2 regions of the Lysinibacillus phoenicis genome follow, and region 2 is predicted to be linked to the other one. Evidence: riboswitches for the same ligand, from Rfam matches in the RefSeq annotation. Region 2 holds a riboswitch; the other holds the start of a gene.
The links. A riboswitch is a leader RNA that binds a small molecule or an ion and turns the genes downstream of it on or off. The one in region 2 is predicted to bind cyclic di-AMP.

Region 1 (4,222 bases), 1.9 Mb from region 2:
GAAGCCATCTATAAAGCCCATGTTACGCAGGTGAAGAAACAAGGAGACACCTATGAAATGTTTTTTACACGTGACAATGTCAAGTATATAGCTATGCTAGATGCTAAAACACAACAGGTAACTGATTTAACAATAAAAGAAGGACAAACGAAGTTATTGTTAACTGAAAAGCAAATAAGACAAATGGTAAAACAGAAATATGGTGATGTTGAAAGTATAAAGTTAACAGATACCACTTATACGGTACGTGTTGAGAAAGAAAACCAACAAAAAGATTTAACTGTCAATGCCTACTCGGGTGAAATAGTATCGGTGGAAAATGTTGAGCCGCATAAACCACCTGTAGAAGAACCTATAATTACTGAACAACAGGCTATTCAAATAGCGCTAGGACAATTGACGGGGGAAGTGGACTCAGTTGATTTTGAAGAAACGGCAGAAGGTGGTTATTATTTAGTTGAAATTGAAACACAGGATGACGAAGCCACTTTTCAAATCCATGCTGTTTCAGGGGAAGTTCTGTCCATTACATGGGATGATGATCAATAATTCATTCTCATGAAATTCTAATGTTTCTCTTATAGTTCTATCATCTTTGCTTGGTAAGCTAAGAATAGATAAAACAAAGGAGAGATAGATATGAAAAAAATGATTATGATTCCAGCATTAGTAGTTACACTTGGGGTTGGTGCAGCGATTGGCTCGACAACATTATTATCTGGAGATGCTCAAGAAAAAAAGGTGTTAACAATGCAAGAGATTGAGAAGAAGGCCCTTACAGTAGTTGATGGTACAGTAGCGGATATCGAGTTAGACAAAAATCAGTATCGTTCTATTTATGAAGTAGAGGTCTATACTGATACAGAAGAATATGATTTGAAATTTGATGCTTATACTGGGAAATTACTCAAGCAGAAAAAAGAACGTCGAGATAACGATGATATGGACGACAATAAACTAGCAACTACAGTAACTACTAACATTACTAAAGAGCAGGCTATCGAAACAGCCTTAAAGAAAGCAAAAGGTACTGTAACAAAAATTAAGCTCGATGATGGCATCTATGAAATTGAATTGAAAGATGGTCAATATGAATATGAAGTAGATGTGGATTCTATGACGGGGAATATTGTTGATTTTGAACAGGATTATAATGACTAATATAGAGAGCTACTGTAAAAGTAGAGCATACTTTTACAGTAGCCTTTTGCTGTTCTGAGAGAATTTGCTTGGCATTTGTAGGTGAATTCCAAACGATTTCGAAAAAAAGTCTATGTTTTTCTCTCATAAAAGTGAAAAATTTTCTTCTTTACTTTTTTAATTGACAGGCGTAATATGACATCATTATAAAAGTTTCAAATTTCTAAATCGCTGAAGCAACTAAACGCGGGGGACCCATTTTTGACGGATGGCATCAGCCATCCTTGGGGTGAATCTCTTCATTTGAAGAGTAGGGCTACTCAGGCCCGAATCCGACAGCTAACCTCGTAAGCGTTAAGAGCAGAAAAGTTGGAGCTTGGCAGACGGATGAGCGTCTACAAGTCTTATTTAGTGATGACTTGTAGGCGTTTTTTGATCTTATTTAGAAAGGCGAAACACACTCTATAAAACTAGAAGGTGTTTAACAATGAAATCCTCATTCAAACGTTATGTAATCGGTAAACCATTAAGATCCGATGCGTTAGGGGAACAAAAGCTTAGTAAAACAAAGGCATTAGCCATATTATCATCAGATGCCTTGTCTTCAGTAGCCTATGGACCAGAACAAATTTTAATTGTCCTGATGACAGTGGGTACACTTGCCCTTTGGTACTCTCTACCAATTGCTGCTGGAGTCGTTATCTTGCTTGTGGCACTAATTCTCTCCTATCGTCAAGTTATTTTCGCCTATCCACATGGGGGAGGGGCCTATGTAGTATCACGGGAGAATTTAGGGGTAAATGCAGGTCTTGTGGCTGGAGGGTCCTTACTTGTTGATTATATTTTAACAGTAGCGGTAAGTGTATCAGCAGGTACAGATGCCATTACTTCGGCATTTCCAAGCCTCCACCCCTACAATGTACCCATTGCTATATTCTTTGTGGTTTTTTTAACAATCTTAAACTTACGTGGTGTAACAGAATCTGCTTCTATTTTGGCATACCCAGTCTATCTGTTTGTAGGTGTTATGCTCTTGTTAATTGGAATGGGGCTCTATCATGTCGCAACTGGTCAGGTGCCAGCAGAGCTACATCCAAAGGTCGGTACACCGGTTGCAGGAATTAGTTTATTTATTTTATTAAAGGCATTTGCATCAGGGAGCTCAGCTTTAACAGGGGTAGAGGCTATTTCAAATGCCATCCCTAATTTTAAAAATCCTGCTCCTAATAACGCAGCTAAAACGCTTTTAGCAATGGGTGCTATTTTAGCCGTTTTATTTATAGGCATTGTTAGTTTGGCTTATTTTTATGGGATTGCGCCAACAGCGGAAGCTACAGTTGTTTCTCAACTTGCAGAAGCGAGCGTAGGTAGAAATCTATTTTATTACATTGTCCAGGGTACAACGGCAATGATTTTAGTTCTTGCTGCAAATACAGGTTACTCAGCATTTCCTTTGTTAGCAGTAAATTTATCAAAGGATGGCTTTATCCCAAGAATATTCCAAATTCGGGGAGACCGTCTTGGTTATTCAAATGGCATCCTGATGCTAGGTGCAGCGGCTATTGTCTTAATCATTTTATTTGATGGAGCAACTGAGCATTTAATTCCACTATATGCTGTAGGGGTATTTATTCCGTTTACATTAGCGCAAACAGGAATGATGCGAAAATGGTGGCGTGATAAACCTAAAGGATGGATTGCAAAATTTACGATCAACACAATTGGTGCTGCTATTTCTTTCATCGTAGCGATGATGTTTTTTGTAACAAAAATGCCTCAAGTATGGCCAGTGTTTATCTTTTTACCAATTATTATTTTTCTATTCCATCGGATTAAGCTCCATTATCAGGCCGTTGGAGAACAATTAAGATTAAATCATGAGGAACTAGCTGCTATTGAGGGGAATGTTTTTATTGTACCAGTAGCTGGTATAACGAAAGTTGTTGAAAATTCCCTTCATTATGCGAAATCATTACATGTTGAGAAGGTAATTGCATTTTACGTAGCCTTCGACCAAGCGGATGCAAAGGCTTTTGAAGAGAAATGGAAGGCCTGGCAACCAGATGTACGACTAGTAACTTATTATTCACCATATCGCAGTATCACACAGCCATTGATTAAATTTATTGATAAGGTGGAACATCAATGTACGAAGACAGGTCATAAAGTAACAGTTGTCATCCCACAATTTTTACCGAAAAAAGGGTGGCACCATATGCTACACAATCAATCTAGCTTATTAATTCGTACGACACTGTTATTTCACAGAAATGTCGTCATTATGACAGTACCTTTCCATTTATCAAAATAATGCTAGCAAGCTAGAAAATAGTCTGTTATAATCAGTACGTTGATTGAAAACACGAACGTTTACAATTGAAAAGTTGCAGAATACCATTAAATTCCGAAAAATTAAACTTTTTTCAATATGAGATATAAGCTCTTACCGAATAAAGTGATAAATTGGTTATTCTGATAGTTTCATACAATCCACTCATATAATAGCGAGAATAGGGCTCGCAAGTTTCTACCGATTTACCGTAAATAAATCGACTATGGGTAGCAATGCTTTTAGAGAACTTCAATTTTAATGATGTTTTCTATTCGTTTCGACGTTTTTACGCTGAATGCCTTGCTCCACTCGTAGCTGAATGGAAACAAGACATCCAGCGTTTTTTTATTATTATTAACGAAAGAAGGATATGAAAGAAATGAAGTTATTACACGACAAAATTATGCAAGAAGGTAAGGTTTTATCTTCATCAGTATTAAAGGTAGATTCATTTTTAAATCATCAAATTGATCCGATGTTAATGAAGGAAATTGGTCACGAATTCTCAAATCGTTTCTCTGATCAAGTTATTACTAAGATTTTAACAATTGAATCTTCAGGCATTGCACCATCTGTCATGCTAGGCTTAGAAATTGGTGCACCTGTAGTATTTGCTCGTAAACGTAAATCTTTAACACTTTCAGATAACCTTTACTCATCAAAGGTACATTCATTCACAAAGAATGAAACAAATGATATCTCTGTATCACGTAATTTCTTAAATGAAGATGACAATATTTTAATCATTGA
Region 2 (4,222 bases):
AATCATAATTTCTTCAATACTGTATTCCTTGGATAGTTCGATATAATTCAGCATATTGGGGGATAGTAGCTGATTTGCCACGCGCTCTCCCATATCTCGTTCAGGATAAATAATCCAATCAGCACCAACTTTATCTAAGACTTGCCCATGTCTTTTACCAAGTGCCTTTGCAATAACCTTTTTGATTCCTAGCTCTTTTAATAAGGACACAGTTAAAATACTAGACTGCATATCGTTACCGATTGCCACAATGACACAATCGAAGTTTCCTATACCAAGGGATGTTAAAGCTTTTTCTTCTGTTGTATCAGCTACTACTGCATGGGTTACATAAGGTTCTGCATCCTCAACTCTTTCTTCATTTACATCAATTCCTAATATTTCTTGTCCCGCTTCATGTAATCGTCGGGCGACACTTGTTCCGAATCTTCCTAAGCCTATTACGGCATATTGTTTGATTGCCATAGATCACACACTCCTCTAATTTGATTATCCAATCATAATATTTCCTTTTGGATGTCGAAAAGCCTCTTTTTTTCGTCGTTTTGTAATGGCGAAAGCTATAGTTAATGGACCAAGTCTTCCAGCGAACATTGTCAAAATAATAAGAACACGACCACCTGGTGTTAGTTCTGGCGTTAGTCCCATCGAAAGACCAACAGTAGCAAAGGCAGAGGTAGCCTCAAATAAATACATCATGAAGCTATGCCGTTGTTCAATAATACTAAGAAGAATTGTCACAACTATAACAATCATGGCGCCACACATTGTGACAGTTAACGCTTTTAAAATGGTTTCGTTGACAATTCGACGTTTAAATAAAACAACATCTTCTTTCCCTCTGATTTGTGACCACATGGTAGCTACTAATACAGCGAATGTTGTAATCTTAATACCACCAGCAGTGGAACCAGACCCAGCTCCTATAAACATTAAGAGAATGATTAAAAATAATGTGGAATGGGTTAAGTCACCAATTGAAAGAGTATTGGACCCAGCTGTTCTTGGTGTTACAGCTTGATAAAAAGAACCTAATATTTTGCCCCACTCAGATAATGGACCGATTGTTTTTGAATTGCTATATTCAAATAAAAAAATCAAAATGGTTGCGCTAGCAGTCAATAGAAGTGTAGTCGCTAAGACAATTTTTGTATGGACGGAGAGCCTTTTTGTCTTTCGATATTCATACAATTCATTCATGACAATAAATCCTAAGCCACCAATTGTAATTAGCGCACAAATTGTCAAAACAACAAATGGGTCATCTACGTAGGATGTCATTCCGTTAAAACCACCCATTAAATCAAATCCTGCGTTGTTGAAATTAGAAATGGCATGAAAAAATCCAAAATAAAAAGCTTTTCCTATCGGCATGTCAAATGAAAAACGAATAGTTAAAATAAGGCCGCCGATTATTTCAATTAACGCTGTAAAGAGCAATATTCTTTTTACTAATTTAACAAGACCAGCAATCGAAATATTATTGAATGCTTCTTTTAGCAACAATCTTTCTTTTAAAGAAATTTTCTTTCCAAGTATTAAAAATAATAAAGTTGCAAATGTCATAAATCCTAGGCCACCGATTTGGATTAATGATAATATCACCAATTCTCCAAAAATGGAAAATGTATCTCCTGTATCCACAACAATCAACCCTGTGACACAAGTTGCAGAGGTAGCGGTGAATAATGCATCTAAAAAGGGTAGTCCGTTCCCATCCTCAGTGGAGAAAGGCAGCGTTAAAAGAAACGTCCCTATCACAATAATCAATGCAAAACCAAGTACGAGAATTTTGGGAGGATTTAATGTATTTTTAAAATTGTTCATCGTGTTCTCCTTAATCTTTTATTAAACGGCATAATAAAAAGACCTACTAAAAAAGCATGCACAGGCATAGAAAAACATGCTTTTAATGGTGGTCTTGTATGACCTCCTTCGCTTTAGCCGACGAAGTTAGCTGACGGGTAGGATGGCGAAAGAGATTCTCATCCCTTCTGCAATAGCAGAATTAACCCCAAAAGATTGGGTCCTCCGTTCTCAACGTTTGAGATTTGGCCGATATGAAATTGAATGTGATTATTCTACGCCCATATTCTATTTTTTGTAAACCCCTTAATTAATAGGAAAATGTAATTATTTTATATTGTGAGCGAAATATTCATTAATAATTCGAGCAAAAATAAAACCAAAAATTCACTTGATATTTTCGCACACTTTCTATTGACCATTATTAGACAATACGATATAATTTTTTAGTACACAACAGAAGGTTATTTGCCTAATTGTGTATTGACGTGTGTTCGGAGGGAGGGAAAGAGAGATGTCAAAAACTGTCGTTCGCAAAAACGAATCGCTTGAAGATGCTCTTCGCCGCTTCAAACGTACTGTATCAAAAAGTGGTACAATTCAAGAAGTTAGAAAGCGCGAGTTCTACGAAAAACCTAGCGTAAAACGTAAAAAGAAATCAGAAGCTGCACGTAAACGTAAGTGGTAATTTAATTTCCCATTAAAAATCCCTACGTTCATAACACGCAATTGTATGATTCACTGAGCAGACAAAGTTATACCTGAGATTAATCACAATGTTGATTAATTTCAGGTATTTTACATTGCTCATTCTTACGTACATAAGAAAAAGCCGAATGAAATCAAGTTGATTCATTCGGCTTTTTTGTACATACTAAGTGTTGGTATTTGGAATAGAATTAAAGAAGTTAATAAACTTTTAAGATTTGTGAAACTTTTCGCATGATAGACCGTATATAAGAGGAGAAGCATGTTAGAAGGGAGGGAAAAAGGTGCGAAAACGGAGAATCCTCAGCTATCTATTAGTAATATGGATGACTTTTTTGTTAGCGTTTCCATTAACTTCGGCTTTTGCAAGCAGTAAGGTCTACCAGGTTCCTATTCATAATGAAGTAGAGCGAGGACTTCACGCATTTTTAGAACGAGCTTTTAAAGAGGCTGAAGAAAATAATGCCGAGGCCATTATCTTAGATATACATACGCCTGGTGGCTTTGTAAATGCAGCAAGTGATATCGCCATGCTTATGGATGCCTCGGATATACGTAAGATTGCTTTTATTAATAAGGATGCCCATTCAGCAGGTGCTTTTATAGCCTTACATGCGGATGAAATCTACATGGTACCAAATGGAACAATCGGTGCAGCAGCGGTCATTGATTCAGCTGGGAATGCAGCAGATTTAAAGGCTAATAGTGCCTGGCTTGCTCAAATGAAAGCAGCAGCAGAAACATCTGGGCGTGATCCAAAGTACGCTTTAGCAATGGCTGATTCTAATTATGACCTGCCTGAATATCGTGCGGAAGGGAAAAACTTGTTAACTTTATCAGCCTCTGAAGCATTAAAGGTCAAGTACTCTGAAGGAACAGTTAAAAATTTTCAAAAGCTATTAGAGGTAACCAACCTGAATGGTAGCGATGTTGTTTCAATCGAACCGACCTTTTCTGAAAAATTGGCTCGTTTTATTACAAATCCAATCATTGTCCCGATTTTATTATCAATCGCAAGTTTAGGACTTGTGATGGAGCTCTATTCGCCAGGCTTTGGCGTTCCAGGTATAATGGGGTTATCAGCACTTGGTTTATTTTTCTTCGGACATATGGTTGCAGGCTTTGCGGGTTATGAAACATTATTGTTATTTATTGTTGGTTTAGCGCTTGTAGTTGCAGAGTTTTTTGTCCCCGGTGGTATTGTTGGTATTTTAGGTGGCGTATTAATAGTGCTAAGTCTGATACTGGCAGGTGCAAATATGATGCAAATGATAATAGCAATTCTCATTGCGTTGGTGATAGCGATGATAGGAATGGTGATTCTGATGAAATTTTTCGGGAAAAAACTGCATGTCTTAAACAAGCTTGTGTTAATGGATGCAACTACGACTGAGGAAGGGTATGTGTCCAATGTGAATCGCACAGAACTGCTAGGTAAAGTGGGGAAAACGCTTACGCCACTTCGTCCAGCAGGTACTATGGTTCTTGGTAATGAACGCATTGATATTGTTTCTGAAGGTGGCTATATCGATGTAAATCAACATGTAGAAATTATTAAAGTAGAAGGCTCACGTATTGTTGTGAGACGAACAGATAAAGAGATGGAGGAATAGAAAATGGGATTTGATTTAGCTCTAATTGGTCCAATTGCTGGATTGGTTATTTTATTCATAGTTCTCGCGGTATTCTTTACCTTTGTACCGGTAGC

Region 1: it holds a riboswitch for cyclic di-AMP, as region 2 does, so the genes downstream of both, ABC382_RS14040 (APC family permease) here and ABC382_RS23575 (TrkH family potassium uptake protein) in region 2, are expected to answer to the same signal.

The regions. Positions count from the first base shown of each region.
Region 1 covers NZ_JBDFMP010000002.1:2,531,730-2,535,951, reverse strand. The annotation lists gene ABC382_RS14050 (PepSY domain-containing protein) at 1-549, shown strand, start outside; gene ABC382_RS14045 (PepSY domain-containing protein) at 640-1,161, shown strand; cyclic di-AMP (ydaO/yuaA leader) riboswitch at 1,360-1,508, shown strand; gene ABC382_RS14040 (APC family permease) at 1,628-3,451, shown strand; purine riboswitch at 3,615-3,716, shown strand; gene ABC382_RS14035 (xanthine phosphoribosyltransferase) at 3,852-4,222, shown strand, end outside.
Region 2 covers NZ_JBDFMP010000002.1:4,401,035-4,405,256, forward strand. The annotation lists gene ABC382_RS23570 (potassium channel family protein) at 1-465, opposite strand, end outside; gene ABC382_RS23575 (TrkH family potassium uptake protein) at 490-1,827, opposite strand; cyclic di-AMP (ydaO/yuaA leader) riboswitch at 1,928-2,067, opposite strand; gene rpsU (30S ribosomal protein S21) at 2,321-2,494, shown strand; gene ABC382_RS23585 (NfeD family protein) at 2,799-4,127, shown strand; gene floA (flotillin-like protein FloA) at 4,131-4,222, shown strand, end outside.